DNA from 4 places in the Methylobacterium sp. 22177 genome. Region 3 is predicted to be linked to each of the others. Evidence: predicted binding sites of a transcription regulator. Region 3 holds the regulator's gene; each other region holds the start of a gene.

Region 1 (5,100 bases), on a different contig from region 3:
GCCGACGACGGCGCCCCGGACGGCGAGGGCGTGCCCCGGGTCGAGCCCAACGTCGCCGACTCGGTGGCGGACCGGACCGCCCTGGAGGCCGGCCTCGCCCGCGCCGCGAGCGGGCGCACCGATCCCGAGCCGATCGAGGTCCAGCTGAACGGGCCCGGCGGCCGCTCGGCCCGGGTCTGGCTGAGCCCGGCCGACGGCGGCGATCCCGGCCAGCAGACCGACGAGGCCGAGCGGGTGATCCTCTACGCCCTCGACACGACGGCGCAGCGCCAGCTGGAGCAGCAGGTCGCCCAGGCCCAGAAGATGAACGCGGTCGGCCAGCTCGCCGGCGGCATCGCGCACGACTTCAACAACGTCCTGCAGGCGATCATCGGCTACTCGGACCTGCTGCTCGCGAGCCACCGGCCGACCGACCCGGCCTTCCAGGACATCATGCAGATCAAGCAGAACGCCAACCGGGCGGCGGGCCTCGTCCGCCAGCTCCTGGCGTTCTCCCGGCGGCAGACCCTGCGTCCGGAGGTGATGAATGTCGGGGAGGCGCTCTCGGAGCTGACCCTCCTCCTCAAGCGGCTCCTCGGCGAGCGCGTCGCCCTGGAGCTGAAGCACGGCCGCGAGGTCTGGCCGGTGAAGGCCGACGTCAACCAGTTCGAGCAGGTGATCGTCAATCTCGCGGTCAACGCCCGCGACGCCATGCCGGAGGGCGGCAAGCTGATGATCCGCACCGAGAACGTCTCCGATCCGGGGGCGGCCGCGGGGGCGGAGGGGCGCGGCGGGGCGCCGGCGGGCGACCACGTGCTGATCGAGGTGCGCGACACCGGTCAGGGCATCCCGCCCGAACTGATGGAGAAGATCTTCGAGCCGTTCTTCACCACCAAGGAGATCGGCAAGGGCACCGGCCTCGGGCTCTCGACGGTGTTCGGCATCGTCAAGCAGTCCGGCGGCACCATCGACGTGCAGTCGAAGGTCGGGGAGGGCACCGCCTTCCGCATCTACCTGCCGCGCCACGTGCCCGTGGCGGAGGTCGAGGAGGTGCCGGTCGCGGCCGCCGAGCCCGCCCTGCCGCGCGCGGAGCCGCTCGCGCCGACCGTCCTGCAGCCGGGCGCCGATCCGACCGCCAAGCCGGCCACCGGCAGCGACGGCGTCGCGCCGCGGGGCGAGGCGCCGCCCGCCAAGGCCGACAAGCCGGCGCCGCGCAAGCCCGCTGCCGACCATACGGGGCAGGGCACCATCCTGCTCGTCGAGGACGAGGATCCGGTGCGGGCGGTCAACAGCCGGGCGCTCTCGGCCCGCGGCTACACGGTTCTGGAGGCGGCCTCGGGCCTCGAGGCCCTGGCGATCGTGCGCGAGGGCGCCCAGACCATCGACCTCGTCGTCTCCGACGTGGTCATGCCCGAGATGGACGGCCCGACCCTCCTGCGCGAGGTGCGCAAGCATCAGCCCGACCTGAAGGTGATCTTCGTCTCCGGCTACGCCGAGGACGCGTTCCGCAAGAACCTGCCCGAGGGCGAGACCTTCAATTTCCTGCCGAAGCCCTTCAGCCTGAAGCAGCTCGTCGAGACCGTGAAGAAGACGATGGCCGACTGAGGGTCGGCGCCGGCGCGTCCTCCCGCCGCCCCTGAACGCGAAGCGGCCCCGGAGAGGCTCCGGGGCCGCCGATCTTCGCGGGTCGCGAGGTCCGCCGCGCGCCGATCCCGGTGCGCGGCGGCGCGGCTCAGGCCTCGCCCTCGTCGAGATCGTCCGCCGTCGGAGCGGCGTTCTCCAGGATCTTCTCGGCGACCAGACCGGAATTCTGCCGGATCGAGCCCTCGATCTCGGCGGCGATCTTCGGGTTGTCGCGCAGGAAGCCCTTCGAGTTCTCGCGGCCCTGGCCGAGGCGCTGGCTGTTGTACGAGAACCAGGCGCCGGACTTCTCGACGATGCCGGCCTTCACGCCGAGGTCGATCAGCTCGCCGACCTTCGACACGCCCTCGCCGAACATGATGTCGAACTCGACCTGCTTGAAGGGCGGCGCGACCTTGTTCTTCACCACCTTGACGCGGACCTGGTTGCCGATCGCCTCGTCGCGGTCCTTGAGGGTCGAGATGCGGCGGATGTCCAGGCGCACCGACGCGTAGAACTTGAGGGCGTTGCCACCCGTAGTCGTCTCGGGGCTGCCGTACATGACGCCGATCTTCATCCGGATCTGGTTGATGAAGATGACCATGCAGTTCGAGCGCGAGATCGAGCCGGTCAGCTTGCGCAGGGCCTGGCTCATCAGCCGGGCCTGGAGGCCGGGCTGGCTCTCGCCCATCTCGCCCTCGATCTCGGCCCGCGGGGTCAGCGCGGCCACCGAGTCGACCACCAGCACGTCGATGGCGCCGGAGCGCACCAGCGTGTCGGTGATCTCGAGCGCCTGCTCGCCCGTGTCGGGCTGGGAGATGAGCAGGTCGTCGAGGTTCACGCCGAGCTTGCGGGCATAGACCGGGTCGAGGGCGTGCTCGGCATCCACGAAGGCGCAGACGCCGCCCTTCTTCTGGGCCTCCGCGATGGTGTGGAGCGCCAGCGTCGTCTTGCCCGACGATTCGGGACCGTAGATCTCGATCACGCGGCCGCGCGGCAGGCCGCCGACGCCGAGCGCGATGTCGAGGCCGAGCGAGCCGGTCGAGACGGTCTCGACCTCCTGAACCTTGTCGCTCTTGCCGAGCCGCATGATCGAGCCCTTGCCGAAGGCGCGCTCGATCTGAGACAGGGCGGCGTCGATCGCCTTGGACTTGTCCTTGTCCACCGGGGGCATGTCGACCACTTTCAATGCGGGCTGGGCCATCTGGCGGGCTCCTTATGAAGGGGTTGGACGCAGTTCACAACGCGCGTCGCCACCGCTTCTATGTACCCGTTTTGTTCTCAGTCGACAAGGCCCGGGACGCCGCTCGTCCGCCGGGCGGACGCGAAAGTGCGGCTGCGCGGCGCACACCGAGTTCGAGACGGAACGCTGGCCGTTCACACGCCCGGGAAACACCCGGCGGCCGATCGGCCGAATCGTCCCATAGGCGCTCCCGGAAACGACGACGCCCGGCACGAATCCGGCTCTCGCGAGTCGAATTGCGTCCGGGCGTTCGTCGTTCCGGTCACCCGGCGAACCCGGGACGGACACCCTCGCGGGCACCATCCCGCGACGCCGCGGGCCGGGATCAGGCGATCGCGGGAAGCCGCAACCGCCGGGATCGCGGGATCAGGCGGCTTCGCCGGCCTCGGCCTGGGCAGCGTCGCCCTCGACCAGCTTCCAGGTCTTGGTCTTCGAGAACGGACGGCACTCCTCGATGAACACCGTCTGCCCGACCTTGGCGACGTTGCCCTCGTCGTGCGCGTGATAGTTCTTCGAGCGACGCACGGTCTTCTTCATCACCGGGTGCGTGAAGCGACGCTCCACCTTCACCACGATGGTCTTCTCACCCTTGTCGCTGACGACGGTGCCCTGCAGGATGCGCTTCGGCATGGTTGTCTCCTAAAACCCGCCTCAGCCCTTGGCCTGCTGCAGCGTCTTGGCGCGCTGCAGAGTCCGGACACGGGCGATGTCGCGGCGGACCTCACGGACGCGGGCGACGTTCTCGAGCTGGCCGGTGGCCCCCTGGAAGCGCAGGTTGAACTGCTCCTTCTTGAGGTTGATCAGCTCGTCATTCAGCTGATCCGGCGACAGCGCCTTCAGATCAGACAGTCTCTGGGTCGACTTCACGATATCCTCCGTTCAGTCGGCGATGCGCTGGACGACCCGCGTGCGGATCGGGAGCTTCGCGGCGCCGAGGCGGAGCGCCTCCTTGGCGATGTTCTCGGCAACGCCGTCGACCTCGAACATGATCCGGCCGGGATGGACCCGGGCCGCCCAGTAATCCGGGGCGCCCTTACCGGAGCCCATGCGGACCTCGGTCGGCTTGGACGAGACCGGGACGTCCGGGAACACCCGGATCCAGACGCGGCCCTGGCGCTTCATCTCGCGGGTGATCGCGCGGCGGGCCGCCTCGATCTGGCGGGCGGTGACGCGCTCGGGCTCCACCGCCTTCAGGCCGAACTGGCCGAAGTTCAGCTCGAAGCCGCCCTTGGCCGCACCGTGGATGCGGCCCTTGAACTGCTTGCGGAAGCGGGTCTTTTTCGGTTGCAGCATGGCTTCCTACCTTACGCGTGCTCGCGCTCGCGGCGTCCGCGCTCGCGGCCGCCCTCGCCATCGCGCTCACGGCGTCCGCCGGAGCGGCCGCCCTCTTCCTGGGCCTTCTTGTCCTGAGCCATCGGGTCGTGCTCGAGGATCTCGCCCTTGAACACCCACACCTTGATGCCGCAGGTGCCGTAGGTCGTGAACGCCGTGGCGGTCCCGTAGTCGACGTCGGCGCGCAGCGTGTGCAGCGGGACGCGGCCCTCGCGGTACCATTCCTGGCGGGCGATCTCGGCGCCGCCGAGGCGGCCCGAGCAGTTGATCCGGATGCCCTCGGCGCCCAGACGCATGGCCGACTGAACGGCCCGCTTCATGGCGCGACGGAAGGCGACGCGGCGCTCGAGCTGCTGGGCGATCGAGTCGGCCACCAGGGTGGCGTCGATCTCGGGCTTGCGCACCTCGACGATGTTGATGGTCACGTCGGCCTTGGTCATGGTGCCGACGAGCTTGCGCAGCTTCTCGATGTCCGCGCCCTTCTTGCCGATCACCACGCCCGGACGACCCGAGTGGATGGTGACGCGGCACTTCCGGTGCGGGCGCTCGATGACGATCTTGGAGACCGCCGCCTGCTTGAGCTGCTTCATGAGGGCGGCGCGGATCGCGACGTCCTCGTGCATGAGCTTCGCGTAGTCGCCCTTGTTGGCGAACCAGCGGGAATCCCAGGTCCGGTTGATGCCGAGCCGGAGACCGATCGGGTTGACTTTCTGGCCCATCAGATCCTCCTCAGGCCGCTTCGGCCTGGCGGACTTCGCGAACCACGATGGTGAGGTTCGAGAAGGGCTTCAGGATGCGCGCGCCGCGGCCGCGGGCGCGGGCGTGGAAACGCTTGAGAACCAGCGCCTTGCCGACGAAGGCCTGGGAGACGACGAGGTCGTCCACGTCCAGGTCGTGGTTGTTCTCGGCGTTGGCGATGGCGCTCT
Region 2 (5,100 bases), on a different contig from region 3:
AGGCGTCTTGGACCTCCCGCGGCAGCGTGTCGTCCATGTGTTCGACGAGGTTCGCCCAGCTCGCCGCGACGCGGCCGCGCTCCTCGGCCTCGGCGAGGCGCTCCTCCTCGGACCAGCCCGTCCCCCGCGTCACGGCCGTCTCGGCCCGCGCCACGTTGCCGCCGATCGCGACCCGCGTGATCCAGGCGGCACGCTTGATGTCCAGGGCGCGGGCCAGCGCCGCGTCGCGGCGCGGGATCGTGACGTCGACGGCCCCGCTGGTCGCCGAGAGCGCGTCGAGCAGATCCCGGAAAGCGGTCGCGGCGACCTCCGCGGTCGCGGCGGCGCGCTCCGCGATCGGGACCGAGAGGGCCGCGTCGATCCGCGCGGACAGGCCGGTGACGGCCTCGTGCGCGCGTCGGAGCGGATCGACCGTCTTCGCCACCGCGGCGGTGTCGATCGCGCGCACTAGGATCAGGAGAGCCTCCAGCCGTTCGGTCCGGGTCGCGCGCTGTCGGGCGATCAGGGCCGCGTCGGCGGGCGGGATCCTGCCCGCGGCGATCAGCGCCTGCAGAGTCCGTGCCCGCTCGAGGCGCACGGCGAGCAGGACCTCGAGGAGGATCCGGCTGCCTTCCGTGAGCGCGACCACGCGGCGGCTCTCCCGCTCCTGCGCGCGGGCATCGTGTGCCGTCCGGGCGCCCGCGGCCAGCAGCATGGCGCTGAGTGAGAACAGGATCGCGCACAGGATCGTGCCGATCGAAGGACGCGGAAGACGCAGCATGAGGGTCGAGTTCTCTCTTCGCAGTGCGTCGAGACGTGCGGCCCGCCGCCGGGCTGCCCGGTTCGAGCAGGGCGGCCGGTCGGCCTCGGTCGCCGGAAAGGCTGAGCGACACGACGGCCCCCGGGGGCCGTGACCGCGCGATCCGGGGACGGCCGGACCCCCAGGGGCACCCCGACGCGGCGCCGGCCCGGTTCGCCCGGAGGGCGCGGCGAGGTCGCGGGCTCGCCGGCGATCCCGGTCCGGTCATCGGACAGGAAGCGCGCCCGGTCGGCATCGAGGTCGGCGTCCCGAGACTCCACCGCCTCAAGGGAGGCCGGCAGCCGCGACCGGCCGCATCGGGCAGGGCCGCGGAGCGCGGCTCGCCCGCGACCGGATCACCGCGCGCGCGGTACAGAGGTGCGATCGGAGGACACAAACGCCGAACACAATCCCTTTTCTACGCACAGCATCGACCTCAATATCTTGCATTAATACAGTATATTAATCGCTTCGGACTCATTAGTCACCACGAAAGCTCATCGTTCCCGGCATTTGACTCACAAAACAACAGATGTCAACCTTACGTTCCTAGGTTGAGCGTCATAGAATATCGCGATATAAATAAAAAACATTCACAATTAAAAAAAACAATTCAACTAACATTCGATACATAGACGACGATTATGGAACAATTATTGAATTTATCGAGGAGATATGGTGATCGGACAGATCCGCCGCCTCGCGCGCGGGCGACACCGCGTCGGTCGCGTTTCAGAGCAGCACAAGCTGCGAGCCGGGCTTGCGGAACGCGTCGCGGTTCAGATCCATCCGTCCGAAGGCGAAGCCGAGACGGGTGCCGGCGAGTCGGACCCGCTGGCCGATCATCGCCGCGTAGGCCCCCTCCCCGCGGAAGCGGTGGCCGAAGCGCGGGTCGTTCTCGCGCCCGCCCCGGGCGTCCCGCAGGAGTGCGAAGGCCCGCGCCCGGCGCTCCGGATAGTGCTCGGCGAACCAGTCGGCCACGAGGTCGGCGACTTCGCCGGGGAGGCGCAGCAGCGCGTGGCCGATGCGGCTCGCCCCGTGCGCGCGCGCCTCGGCCAGGATCGACTCGATCTCGTGATCGGTCAGGCCGGGGATGATCGGCGAGACGTTGACCATGACGGGCACTCCCGCCGCGCTCAGCGCCCGCATCGCCGCGAGCCGCTTGTCCGGCCGCGGCGCCCGCGGGTCGAGGCGGCGGGCGAGGTCCGGATCCAGCGTCGGCAGCGAGATCGCCGCCAGCACGAGGTCGTCCGCCGCCATCTCGGCCAGAAGGTCGAGGTCGCGCAGCACGAGGTCCGACTTGGTGGTGATGCTGACGGGATGGCGGGCCTCTCGCAGCACCTCCAGCACCCCGCGGGTGAGCCGGTGCTCCCGCTCGACCGGCTGATAGGGATCCGTGGCGGTGCCGAGGGCGATCGTCTCTGGCCGGTAGCCCGGCGCGGCGATCTCGCGGGCGAGGAGCCGGGCGGCGTCCGGCTTGGTGAAGATCCGCGACTCGAAATCGAGCCCCGGCGAAAGGCCGAGCCAGGCATGGGTGGGGCGCGCGTAGCAGTAGATGCAGCCGTGCTCGCAGCCCCGGTACGGGTTGATCGACCGATCGAACGGGATGTCGGGCGAGCCGTTGCGCGCGATGATCCGGGCGGACCGCTCCGGCGTGACCTGCGTGCGCAGGGGCGCCGGAGGGTCCGCCGTCCAGGTCCCGTCGTGGAACGCCTCGCGCCGGGCGGATTCGTACCGGCCGGTCGGGTTGGCCGTCGCGCCGCGCCCGCGCCGGGCGGCCGGATCCGCGGCGCTCGAGCCGAGTCGCGTCACGGTCCCGGACGCGGTTCCGTCGCGCGTGTCCACCATCCCGACTCGCCCCACTCCGGAAACCGATCGGAACATACAACGAACAAACCGCCGGCGATCGCCTCTTTTTCAGGCAAATCCGGCTCCGCGGCCCGTCCGGGCAGCGGCGCGTCCGCGCGGAGACGGCAGGGCAGTTTACGGCGCCGCAGAATCGTCTATGCGCGCGCTCATGCTCTCCGCCGTGACCTATCTGGCCGACCCGGCCGAGCCGGACGCGATCGATCGCCTGGCCGACACGCTCAGCGTGCTCGTCTCCGGTGTGGCCGGCGGCCTCGTCGGCGACGCGGTGATCGTCGCGGGCCGCGAGAGCGAGGCCGTGGCGGCCGTCGCGGAGGCCACGGGTGCGACCCTCGTGCTGCACCGGGGCGGCAATCCCTACGCGGCGGGCGCCGTCGCGGCCCGGCGGGACTGGATCCTGTGCCTGGAGGCGGGCGACGTCCCGGCCGAGGGCTGGATCCGCACCCTCGACCGCTTCGTCGGGACGGCGCGGCCGGAGACGGCGCTCGGCCGCCTGCACCGCCCGGCCGGGGGCTGGCTCGGCCGCCTCGTCAGGCGCGCGGAGACCGTCGCCGGCGCCCGGCAGGCCCGGGCCGGCGACGTCGTCCGGCGCGAGGCCCTGCGGGCCGAGGGCGCGTTCGCGGGCCGCCTCAAGGTCAGGCCGCTGATCGCCCGGATCGAGCGCGCCTGACCGGAAGAATCGCGACCGTGCGAATCTTGCGCCGGCTCACGTTGTTGTCGGTCGATTCGCCGCTACAACTCTGGAAGCGCGGCAGAAACGGCGCCGCCTCCGGCCGTGTCGACGCGCGCTGAATCTCCCCGACTTGGAAGGATGGTGCCATGGATTCGTCGGGCCTGATGGGGCGGAAGTCGGTCGACGACATCGTCGAGAGCGGCGAGGGCGAGCAGCAGCTCTCGAAGTCGCTCGGCGCCCTCTCGATCACCGCGATGGGTATCGGGGCGATCATCGGCGCCGGCATCTTCGTCCTCACCGGCACCGCCGCGGCCCAGTATGCCGGGCCGGGGATCATGCTGTCCTTCGTGCTCGGCGGCATCGCCTGCGCCTTCGTCGGCCTCTGCTACTCCGAGATGGCCGCGCTGATCCCGGTCGCCGGCTCGAGCTACACCTACACCTACGCGACGCTCGGCGAGTTCTTCGCGTGGCTGATCGGCTGGGACCTGATCCTCGAATACGCCATGGGCGCCGCCACCGTGGCGGTCGGCTGGTCGGGCTACATGACCAGCATCCTCAAGAGTGTCGGCATCGTGATCCCCGCGCAGTTCGCCAACGCGCCGGGCACGCCGATCGAGGGCGGCGGGACCGCCCTGTTCAACCTGCCGGCCGTGCTGATCGTGGCGCTGATCACGATCCTGCTGATGCGGGGCACGAAGGAATCGGCGCGCTTCAACAACGTCATGGTCGCGGTGAAACTCACCGTCGTGATCGCCTTCATCGTTCTCGGCTGGAGCCATGTGAACGCCGCGAACTGGAGCCCGCTGATCCCCGAGAACGACGGGACCTTCGGACATTTCGGCACCAGCGGCGTCCTGCGCGGCGCGGGCGTGGTGTTCTTCGCGTTCATCGGCTTCGACGCGGTCTCGACCGCCGCCCAGGAGGCGCGCAGACCCCAGAAGGACATGCCGATCGGCATCCTGGGCTCGCTGGCGGTCTGCACGATCCTGTACGTGCTCGTCGCCGCCGTGCTCACCGGGCTCGTGCCCTACAAGGAGCTGAACGTCCCGGACCCGATCGCCAAGGGCGTCGACGTGATCGGCATCGGCTGGTTCGCCCTCCTGATCAAGCTCGGGGCGCTGACCGGGCTGACCACGGTGATCCTCGTCCTGCTCTACGGCCAGAGCCGGATCTTCTTCACCATGGCCCAGGACGGCCTGCTGCCGAAGATGTTCTCCCACGTCCACCCGACCTACCAGACGCCGTATCGCAGCCAGGCGCTCATCGGGGCCGCGGTCGCTGTGGTGGCGGCCCTGGTGCCGATCCACATCCTCGGCGAGATGGTCAGCATCGGCACGCTCGCCGCCTTCATCCTCGTCTGCGGCTCGGTGCTCTACCTGCGGCGCGCCGAGCGCCACATGAAGCGGCCGTTCCGGGCGCCCGCCGTGCCGGTCGTGCCGATCCTGGGCATCCTGTCCTGCCTGCTCCTGATGATCGGCCTGCCCCTCGACACGTGGCTGCGGCTGGTGATCTGGATGGCGATCGGCCTCGTCGTGTACTTCTTCTACGGCCGCAAGCACTCTGTCCTGCGCCGCAAGGAGGGGAATCTGGCCTAGCGCCGCCTCACACGGTGAGGCTCGCGCCGCGCCGCAGGTGCTCGTCGAGGCGCGGCATGATCTCGACAAAGTTGCAGGGCCGGTGCCGGTAGTCGAGCTGCTGGGCCAGGATCCCGTCCCAGGCGTCGCGGCAGGCGCCGGGCGAGCCCGGCAGCACGAACACGTAGGTCGCCCGCGCGACCCCCGCG
Region 3 (5,100 bases):
TCCGCGTGTGGCCCTGGACCTGCCCCATCATCGACGCGAAGGCCTGACCCACCGGACCGCGCACCGAGCCGATCAGCACCTCCGGCATGGCGTCGGTGTACTGGCCCTCGGCCGCCAGCACCGTGGCCTCGCCCGCGCGGAACCAGATCTCTTGCATGTTCGAACTCCACCTGATCGGAGCCCGCGGGAGACATCATCGGGGGCCCCGCGTCAATCGCGTCAGAGCAGGCCCACCCCGTCCAGGACGCCGACCATCGCGAAGGCGACGGTGAGGCCCGACACCGCGTAGACCAGCCACTTGTAGGCGCCCGCCACGCGCTGTCCCTCGGGCAGGGCCCGGGTGGCCAGGAGAATCAGCAGGCCGAGCGCCAGGGGAAGGAGCAGCGCGTTCATCACCTCCACGGCGATGTTGAGCGCCACGAGGTTCGGCACGAGCTGCACGGCGCCCGCCCCCGCCGCGACGGCGAGCGCGAAGGCGCCGTAGAAGGCCGGCGCCTCCCGGGGGGACTGCTCCAGGGAGTGGGGCCGGCCGGTCACGTCGCCGAACCCCCAGGCCAGCGCCAGGGCCACGACGTTGAGCGCCACGAAGGCCGCCGCGACGATGCCCACCCCGAACACCACCTGTCCGAGCCACGGCCCGAGGGCCGGCGTGAAGGCGCCCGCGAGGTCGCCGACGGTCTCCAGCCCCTTCGCGCTGCCCTGCCCGGCCTTGCCGATCGTGGCGGCGGCGGCGACGAGGATCGCGCCCATCACGCATTGCGAGATCACCGCGCCCACGAGCGTGTCGAGCCGCGAGCGCCGCGCGTGCTCCCAGCCCAGGCCCTTATCGACGATCGCCGACTGCTGGTAGAAGATCATCCACGGCATGATCACCGCGCCGATATTGGCGGCGATCAGCACCCGGAACTGACCGTCGCCCAGCGGCATGTGCCCGAAGGAGGCGACGATCTCGGACACGTTCGGCCGCGCCGCGGCGGCGAGCCCGACGAAGACCAGCTCGAACAGTCCGACCACGATCGCCACGACCTCCACGCGCCGGTAGCTCCCGGTGAGGACGAGCCCGAGGAGCAGGCAGGCCGGCAGGCCGAGGCTCACGAGCCGCGGCACCCCGAACAGGTCCCCGATGCCGGCGATGCCGGAGAATTCCGTGACGATGGCGCCGAGGCCGGCGACCACGAGGCCGCCGTACGAGATCCAGGCCCAGACCGGCCCGTACCGCTCCCGGATCAGCGCGCCGTGGCCGCGCCCGGTGGCGGTCCCGAGCCGCACCGTCAGCTCCTGGACGACGTACAGGATCGGCACCAGCAGGATCTGCAGGAGCAGCAGCGCGTAGCCCCAGCGCGCCCCGCTCTGGGCCGCCGTGATGAGGCTTCCGACATCGGTATCGGCCAGCATCACCACGAGTCCGGGGCCCGCGGCCTTGAGGTAAGCGGACAGGCGAGGCAGGGAAGCGCTGGGCACGGCTCGGGAACAGTCCCGCGCACGGGCGGTTCCGGCGGGCGCCTGCGGCGTTTTCCCGGGGCAGGCGGGAGGAGCGTGAGATGGCGGAGAGCACGGATCGGGGCTCCGGCTGGAGCCTGCAGGCGAGCGCCGTGCCCGACGGGGTGCGCCTGGAACTCGCCCTCGCCGACCTCGGCGGTGCGCCGGTGACCGCCGCGATCGTGCTCGACCGGGCGGAGGCCCGGGCCTTCGCCCGCGCCCTGCTCGCCGCCGCCGGGGACGCGGCGGAGCGGACCTTCCCGAAGCCGGGCGCCTGACGGCGCGCCGCCGGCCGGTCAGCGCACCCCGAGGCCGGGGTTGCGGCCCGGCAGGCGGGGGACCACCGTGCCGCGCTTCTCGATCGGCGCGTCGCACGCGTAGGCGAACTCGGTCTTCAGCGGATCGAACACGGTCTCGCCGGTGATCCGGCAATCCTCGCGCACGGTCTCGTCGAGATAGGCCCGGGCGGCGGTGCGGAAGCGCTTCACCCGGGTGGCGTCCGGCTCCGGATCGATCCGGACCTCGCTCAGATTGCAGCCGGTGTACTCGCGCAGGGCGTTGGAGACGATCAGCATCCGGCGCAGCTGCCGGTTGTCGTAGACCTCGTAGGGCTCCTTGCAGCCGATCGTCACGACCTGGGGGGTGAGCGCCACGTAGTTCCGCGAGATGTAGGAGAACCCGGTGGTGCAGCCGGCGAGGCCGAGGGCGGCGAGGCCGAGGGGCAGCAGAGCCGCGGGTCGTCGCATCCTCGTCATTCCAAGAGGGTCCCAGCCCGCGCCCCGGATCCGCCGCCTGCCCGGCGGGGCACCGCGGTGCATTGAAACGGCTCCGCTTGCGCCGTCAATGCGTTTCTCCGCCTTGTCCCGCGGGCGCGCCGCGGCGCGCCGAGCGTGGCGGTGCCGCTCTTGCGGAACACTTGCGGAACGTTTAACCTGTTCGTGATTTGTTTCGGAGACCGTCACGTGGCGGTCCGCCAAGCCGCGAGTCCCCCGTCGATGCTCACGCGCAAGCAGCTGGACCTCCTGCGATTTATCCAGAGCCGGATGCAGGAATGCGGCGTCCCGCCGTCGTTCGACGAGATGAAGGATGCCCTCGACCTCAAGTCGAAATCCGGCATCCACCGGCTGATCACGGCGCTGGAGGAGCGCGGCTTTCTCCGGCGCCTGCCGAATCGGGCGCGCGCCATCGAGGTGATCCGCATCCCCGAGAGCCTGACGCAGGCCGCGCCGGCGCCCCAGACCCCCGCCGAGCCGCGCCGCTTCACGCCGAGCGTGGTCGAGGGCGGCAAGTCCAAGCAGCCGCCGGCCCCGGCGAGCACGCGGATGATCGAAGAGTCCGGCCGGGCCATCTCGATCCCCGTCATGGGCCGGATCGCGGCCGGTACGCCCGTCTCGGCGATCCAGAACCAGAGCCACGCCATCACCCTGTCGCCGGACTTCGTGGCCGGCGGCGAGCACTACGCCCTCGAGGTGCGCGGCGACTCGATGGTCGAGGCCGGGATCCTGGACGGCGACCTCGTGGTCATCCGCAAGCAGGACACCGCCAATACCGGCGACATCATCGTGGCGCTGATCGACGACGAGGAGGCGACGCTCAAGCGCCTGCGCCGCCGCGGCTCCTCGATCGCCCTGGAGGCCGCCAACCCGGCCTACGAGACCCGCGTGCTCGGGCCCGACCGGGTCCGGATCCAGGGCCGCCTCGTCAGCCTCGTCCGCCGCTACTGAAGCGGCTCGGCCGGCGCGTCGCCGGGAGCGAGGTCTCCGCCCGGCGCGGCGGCCCCGTCCTCCGCGGCGCGGTCGCCCGGCTCCGCGGTGACCGGCCGCGGCGGTCCCGGATCGCGTCCCGGATCGCGTCCCGGGGCCGGCCGCCAGGGCACGGCGCGCCCGTCGTCCCGGGCGAAGCGCGCGGCGAAGCCGTCGCCGTCGGTCCGGAGGGCCACGGCCCCGCGGGCGGCGAGGACTTGCCGATCGATCACCAGGGGGCCCGTGCAGGTCGGCGGCGCCGCGAGGAAGGTGATCAGCACCGCGGCGCGGGCGCAGTCCTCCGGGAAGGCCCGCCTGTCCCGGACGAGGGCGACCGCCCGCCCGTCCGGCAGCCGGGCGGTGCAGCCGAGCCGGTCGCAGCGCCCGCTGCCCGACCGGACGATGAGCGCCGCGGGCCGCCGCCCGTCACCGTCCGCCTTCAGCCACTGCTCGAGGACGAAGCCGGAGGGGCTTCCGAGGGCCGCGAGCCGCCCGTCCGGACCCCGCACCGCCGCTCCCGCGCCCTGCCGGTCGACGTAGAGGTCGTAGCGGTCGGGCCGGGCCGCGAGGCCGAGGCCGAGCAGGACCGGCGGCACGGCGAGCCAGCGCAGGCGGGAGGCCGGCAGCGTCGCCAGCAGCAGGCCCGCGGTCAGCAGGGTCAGCGCCGCGGCGCCGAAGGCCGGCAGCACCAGGCTCGCCCGCTCGAACCCGGCGATCCAGTCCGAGATCGCCAGCATGCCGGCCACCGCCCGCCCCATCAGCCACCAGACCGGCCGGTCGAGGGCGAAGGGATAGGCGAGGCAGCCGATCACCGCGGCGGGCATCACCGCCAGGGAGACGAGCGGCAGAGTCAGGGCGTTGCCGACGAGCCCGAAGGGCTGGACCGTCTGGAAGTGGTAGGTGGCGAAGGGCGCGGTCGCGACCTGCGCCACAAGGGTCGTGGCCAGGGTCCCGGTGACCGCCGAGAGGCCGGTGCCGACGAGGCGGCCGATCCGCCCGGCCCCGGGGCGCACGAACAGCCGCCCGTCGATCAGCCGGGCGCAGGCGATCAGCCCGGCCACGGCGCCGAAGGACATCTGGAAGCTCGGGCCGAGCAGGCCCTCCGGCTCCCGGGCCAGGGCGATCAGCGCCGCGAGGGCGAGGTTGCGCATCGACAGGGCCGGCCGGTCCACCAGGATCGCGCCCAGCATGATCAGGGTCATGATCAGCGAGCGCTCGGCCGCGATGTCCCAGCCCGAGAAGGCGCAGTAGGCGGTGACGCCGACCATGGCGAAGCCGGCCGCGATCTTCTTGATCGGCCAGAGGAGCGCGCAGAGCGGCACCGTGGCGAGGACCGCCCGCACCAGCCAGAACACCACGCCGGCGGCCAGCACCATGTGGAGGCCCGAGATCGACACCACGTGGTAGATGCCCGCGGCGCGGAGCGCGTCGTTGGTCGCCGGTCCGATGAGGCCGCGCTTGCCGGTCACCAGGGCCGCCGCCACCGCGCCCGCCTGGCCGCCGGCGGCCTCCGCGATCCGGCGCGTGAGCCCGTTGCGGGCCGCGTCCAGTGCCGCGGCGAGCCGCAGGCCCAGCGGCGGCGGCTCGGACGGCGCCCGGACGGTGACCGCGCCGACCAGCGAGCCCACCGCGCCGATCCCCTGGAAGTAGGCGTCCCGGGCGAAGTCGTAGCCGCCGGGCCGGGCCGCCTCCGGGGGCGGCAGCAGCCGCGCCGTGGCGGCGACGACGTCCCCGGGGCGCGGGATCGGCGTCTTGCGGAACGAGACCCGCACCCGGGCGGGCCGCGCCTCGGGCGCGAGGCCGGCGAAGCTCTCCACCCGGATCACCAGCCGGGCGCCGACCTCGCGCTCGTCCAGGGCCTCGACCGTTCCGACGAGCG
Region 4 (5,100 bases), on a different contig from region 3:
TCACCCGATGGGGCCGATAGAAGGAGGAGTTGATCTCGACGGCGGGAAAGCGCTGTCCGTACCGCTCCAGGTGGCTGCCCGCCTCTGGAAATCGCGGCGCGTAGGTCTTGGGCAGGCTCCAGCCCGCGGTACCGACGGCGATGGTGTCTGATGGATGCATGGAATACCGCTCGTGGCCGAAGCCATGCCGGCCCGACCGGCGATCGGTAGACCGGGACCTGCGCGCATGCGAGCGCTCGACGAGGTGTTCGACCGTCTCCCGCACTCCGCGTTCCGTCGACGATTCCGGCTGTCGCCCGCCGATCGCGCTTATCTCCGGGCGAAGGGGCTCCCGACGGTCCTGGACCATGCGCGGGACTTCGTGCGGCGACGCCTCGCGCCCGCCGAGCCCAGGAACGACGGCAAGCAGACGCCCTTCCGCGGCCACCCCGTCTTCACAGCGCAGCACGCGTCGGCAACCTGCTGCCGCGGCTGTCTGGCCAAGTGGCACGCGATTCCCGCGGGCCGGGAATTGACCGCGGCCGAGCAGGCCCACGCGGTCGCGGCGATCGCGCGCTGGCTGCGCTCCCAGGACGTCGAGGCCTGAGGCGCGCCCGAGCCCGGGCGCTGCCGCCTGGCGCCTCGATTCCCGACGCGCCCGCCGAAGCGGTTCAGGCCCGGCGGCGTGCCGTCGCTGGTCGCGGCGTCCGGGCCGACCGGCCCCGCCGCTTCTCCCGCTCCGCGGATTTCTTGCCCTTCGTCCCTCCGGCACTCGCCTCGCCCCTACCCTGCCGCGGCGGCGCTGCGTGCGCGTCGAGGAAGCGGCGGCACGCGTCGAAGTCGGTCTCCGCCTCCGGAGGGCACGGGACGCCGCGCTGCTGGGCGAGGCTGCGCGCGTAGCCGAGCATCGCCGCGCTCGGGATCCGCTGGCCGCCGGCGTGGTCCGCCTGCGCGGCGCGCGGTCCGGCATGGGTGTCGAGGAACGCGCGGCAGACGCTGATGCTGCTCCTGCAGCCGCGCGGCAGCGTCACGCCCTTCCGCTCGGAGAGACTCACCGCGAACGCCATCATGGCCGGCGTCGGTGGCCGCTGGTCGCCCTGACCGGCTGGGATCAGGCTCGGATCGAGGCTGACCGCCGGCGCCCGCGCGATCGCGGCGATCAGGTCGTCGAGACGGGCGCGGGTGCGCTGCCGGAAGGCGTTCGCGCGCGCGACGGCCTCGGCCCGCGTGGCCGCCCGTCCGATCTCGGCGAGCTCCGCCTCAAACATGGCGCGCCCGACCGGATCCCCGTAGGCCGGGAACACCCCGCGCACCGCGCGGATGAAGGTCCGGCCGACCTCGGTGACCTCGATGGCCGGATCCTTTCCCGTGGACAGCGTGATGTAGCGGCTCTTCAGGAGCTTGGGCAGGATCGTGTCCCGGGTCGCGGCGGTCCCGAGCCCCTTCGGCTCGTTCGGGTTGGCCGGGTTCTCTAGGGCGCGCTTGGCGGCCGGATCGTCCACCTGGTCGATCAGCCGACCCATCACCACCGGCAACTCGCCCCGGGTGATCCGCCGCGGCGGCTCGGTCATCGCGGTGGCGACGTCCGCCGTCGCGGCGGAGGCGGCCTCGCCGTCGGTCACGAGCGGCAGGCGGGTGGCGGTAGCTTCCGCCTCGCGCTTGGCCTTGCCGGGCACGACGTCCGCCTCGGCCTCGGCCTCGCTGCCGTAGATCGCGCGCCAACCGGGCGCGCGCACGACGCTGCCGGAGACGGCGAACCGCTTCACGCCGAGCGGTGTCTCGACCTCCGCCGTGACGCTCGTGCGCGCGTCGACACCGTCGGGAAGGTGCGCGGCGAGGTAGGCCTTCGCCACGAGTTCCCACACTCGGAACTGATCGGCGCCGAGACGGCCGCGCTCGGGCGCCTTGCGCAGGGGCACGATGGCGTGGTGCTCGCCCGGATCCGCGACGTAGTGGCCCTTGAGACCGCGACGGATCAGCGGCGCAGCGTCTCGCGGAACCACCGCGTTCAGATCGGTCAGGACGGTCGTGACGGCCGCGATGACCGCGGCGGCATCGCCGGCCTGGCCCTCCGGCAGGTGCTCGGACTCCGTGCGCGGGTAGCTGAGGTACCCCTGATCGTAGAGGTCCTGGGCGACGCCGGCCGTGTGCTGCGGGTCCCAGCCGAACCGCTTGGCGCAGCGCCGCGCCAGGGTATCCTTCGAGAACAGCCGGGGCGGTGCGCGCCGGACATCCTTGTGCGCGACCGCCAGAGGGCCCGACCACGTCGCCGCGGCGGACCGGATCGTCTCGGCGATCGCCGCGTCGAAGATCCGCTCCTTCGGGGCGTGCCAGAGGGTGAGTTCCGCGCCCGAGCGGGTCGCCAGGTGCACCGCGACCTTGAAGAAGTCCTGCGGCACGAAGGACCGGATCCGCTCCTCCAAATCCGCCAGGATGGCGAGGGTGGGCGTCTGCACGCCGCCGAAGCGCCACGGCTCCCGGAAGGCGGGCGGGCGCAGGCGCAGCGAGATCGCCCGCGTGCCGTTCAGACCGAGATGATAGTCCTCGTACTGCCGGCAGAGCGCCTCGAGGTAGGCGGCGTAGTCCCGCTCGCCCGAGTCGGGATCCTTGGCCAGGGCCGCGAAGGCCCGTCGGATCGACACTTCGTCGAGCGCGCCGAGCTTGAGCCGGTCGACACGCCCGTGCCAGCCGAGATGCTCGAGCACTTCCCAGGCGATCATCGAGCCCTCACGACCGGGATCGGTGGCGATGATCACGCGCTCGACGCCGGTCAGCGCCTGCCGGATCGCGGCGATCTTCGACTCGTGCGACTGGCCGGACCGGTTCGTCCCGTAGCCGACCGGGATCGTGGCGAGGACGATCGGGAGGACGTCGAAGCGCCAGGGCTTCCACTCGGGCCGGATGCTGCCCGGCTCCTCGGCCGACAGCAGGTGTCCCTCCGCGGCCACGCAGACCGTGCTCGGCGAGCGGAAGAAGCGCTGCAGCTGGCGCATCGCCGAGGGCTTCTCGAAGAAGAACAGCGTGCGACCGGAACTCGGAGGTGGCATGTCGCTGACCGATAGGACTGTCGCCGCGCCGGGCGGTGGTTCCCATTTTGTTCCAGACGGGTGCCGCTTGCAACCGGCGCCATCGATCGAGGGTTAGCCGAGGCCGCGGCACCGCGGGGGCGCCTGCGGCGCCGGTCACGAGAGCTCCGTCCGCCGAGCCGACGCATCGGATCGGTCGAGACCGTCGCGGACGCCTGGAGGCTCTGCCTTCGCAGCATGTCGGACGGAGGAGCGTGGCGCGCGGTGGCTCCCTCCGGGCGCGGTCGTGTCCGAGCCGGGCGAGGCCGCCGGGTGCACCGGGCATGCCGTGTCGCCGGATCTTCGCCTGCGTGCGCCGCGCCATCGACGGCCGGCCGTTCGGCGCCCCGAAGGCTCCGAACGCCCGGCTGCGCGATACGGTCTTCCCGCCCCTAAGACCTGCCGGGACGGGCCGGCATCCTGCTGGCGTGGAACCGAGACCCGGCCGCCCACTCACTAACCGGCGCCGTGCGCCGAGACGGTCTTGTTGCCGTGAATGAGTTCCCGGCCGGCATAGAGCCCGCCGACGACCTGAAGATCGAGACGCTCCGCGTCGCGGCGCCGGACCTCCGCCATGATCGCGCTGGCCGCTTCCGGGTCGGCGCCGGTCGTCAGGAGGGCCTGCTCGCCGAGGAGCAGGGCCGAGGCGACAGTCTCCCGGATCTGGTAGGCCACGCCGGCCTGGATCAGTTCGACGGCGTGTTCCCGATCGCGGGCGCGCGCCAGCACGGGCACCAGGGGGAATTCCGCCTTGGCGATCTCCGCGACGCGCTTGGCCATGGCGGTGTCGTCGACGCAGATCAGGATCGCCCGCGCCGTCGCGGCACCGGCCGCGTGGAGGATGTCGAGGCGCGTGCCGTCGCCGTAATAGACCTTGAAGCCGAAGCCCTCGGCGAGACGGATGTTGCCCGGGTTCGTGTCGATGATCGAGACGGAGCAGCCCTGCGCGATCAGCGGCTGACTGGCGATCTGACCGAAGCGACCGAACCCGACGATGAGGGCGCTGCCCACGAGATCCTCGGGCGCCTCGACGCCGTCGGTGGACAGGGCGGCCTTGGGGCCGAGACGGTCGAAGGCGACGACCATCAGCGGCGTGATCGCCATCGACAGGATGATGGTGGCGGTCAGGACGGCGTTGGTCGTGCCGTCGATGATGCCGGCGCTCGCGGCGGCCGCGTACAGCACGAAGGCGAACTCGCCGCCCTGCGCCATGAGGGCCGCGCGCTCCAGCGACTCGGCATGGGAGGCGCGCAGAATCCGGGCCACGCCGTAGATGAGCAGGCCCTTCACGGCCATGTAGGCGGCGACGCCCGCCAGGATCAGACCGGCGTTCGCGGCGATCACGGTCAGGTCGAGGGACATCCCGACGCCCAGGAAGAACAGGCCGAGCAGGATGCCGCGGAACGGCTCGACATCGGCCTCCAGCTGGTGGCGGAAGCTCGATTCCGAGAGAAGGACGCCGGCCAGGAAGGCGCCCATCGCCATCGAGAGCCCGCCGAGCTGCATCGCGAGGGCCGAACCGAGCACGACCAGGAGGGCTGCGGCCGTCATGACCTCGCGCGCCTTGGAGGCCGCGAGGAGGCGGAACAGCGGGTTGAGCAGCCAACGGCCCGCGGCCACGAGCGCGCAGACCGAGACCAGGGCGATGGCGACCGTGACCGCGCGCTCCGTCGCGCTCGCTGCGCTCCCGCCCGGCACGAGAAGGGCGACGGCGGCGAGGAGCGGGACGATGGCGAGATCCTCCAGCAGCAGGATCGCCACGATGCGCTGACCCTTCGGCGTCGAGAGCGCGCCGCGCTCCTCGAGGAGCTGCATGACGATCGCGGTCGAGGTCAGCACGAAGCCGGTGCCGGCCACGAAGGCGACGGTGACCGGGAAGCCCAGGGCGAGCCCGACCAGGGTGAGGGCCGCGATGCAGGCGCCCACTTGGGCGAGGCCGAGACCGAAGATCGCGCGGCGCATGCCCCAGAGCCGGGAGGGCTCCATCTCCAGCCCGATGATGAACAGGAACATCACGACGCCGAGCTCGGCCACGTGGAGGATGGCGTGGGCATCC

What was found. Region 3 encodes LexA, which represses DNA repair genes until DNA is damaged. Its sites were predicted from a motif close to TGTTCNNNNTGTGTTCNG; they were not measured.
Region 1: the regulator LexA is predicted to act here: its motif matches at 2,865-2,882, upstream of recA (recombinase RecA).
Region 2: the regulator LexA is predicted to act here: its motif matches at 2,655-2,672, upstream of ACTJK8_RS18800 (PA0069 family radical SAM protein).
Region 4: the regulator LexA is predicted to act here: its motif matches at 3,064-3,081, upstream of ACTJK8_RS17535 (type IA DNA topoisomerase).

Annotation. Positions count from the first base shown of each region.
Region 1 covers NZ_JBQEPK010000015.1:4,608-9,707, reverse strand. The annotation lists gene cckA (cell cycle histidine kinase CckA) at 1-1,584, shown strand, start outside; gene recA (recombinase RecA) at 1,712-2,773, opposite strand; gene rpsQ (30S ribosomal protein S17) at 3,209-3,472, opposite strand; gene rpmC (50S ribosomal protein L29) at 3,494-3,709, opposite strand; gene rplP (50S ribosomal protein L16) at 3,722-4,135, opposite strand; gene rpsC (30S ribosomal protein S3) at 4,147-4,893, opposite strand; gene rplV (50S ribosomal protein L22) at 4,904-5,100, opposite strand, start outside.
Region 2 covers NZ_JBQEPK010000021.1:26,342-31,441, forward strand. The annotation lists gene ACTJK8_RS18795 (methyl-accepting chemotaxis protein) at 1-760, opposite strand, end outside; gene ACTJK8_RS18800 (PA0069 family radical SAM protein) at 1,511-2,626, opposite strand; gene ACTJK8_RS18805 (hypothetical protein) at 2,784-3,314, shown strand; gene ACTJK8_RS18810 (amino acid permease) at 3,464-4,912, shown strand; gene moaB (molybdenum cofactor biosynthesis protein B) at 4,920-5,100, opposite strand, start outside.
Region 3 covers NZ_JBQEPK010000004.1:155,322-160,421, reverse strand. The annotation lists gene fae (formaldehyde-activating enzyme) at 1-157, opposite strand, end outside; gene ACTJK8_RS06885 (NRAMP family divalent metal transporter) at 220-1,461, opposite strand; gene ACTJK8_RS06880 (hypothetical protein) at 1,542-1,757, shown strand; gene ACTJK8_RS06875 (hypothetical protein) at 1,776-2,225, opposite strand; gene lexA (transcriptional repressor LexA) at 2,475-3,203, shown strand; gene ACTJK8_RS06865 (ComEC/Rec2 family competence protein) at 3,197-5,100, opposite strand, start outside.
Region 4 covers NZ_JBQEPK010000018.1:112,813-117,912, forward strand. The annotation lists gene ACTJK8_RS17525 (DUF72 domain-containing protein) at 1-160, opposite strand, end outside; gene ACTJK8_RS17530 (DUF4186 domain-containing protein) at 173-586, shown strand; gene ACTJK8_RS17535 (type IA DNA topoisomerase) at 651-3,026, opposite strand; gene ACTJK8_RS17540 (monovalent cation:proton antiporter-2 (CPA2) family protein) at 3,501-5,100, opposite strand, start outside.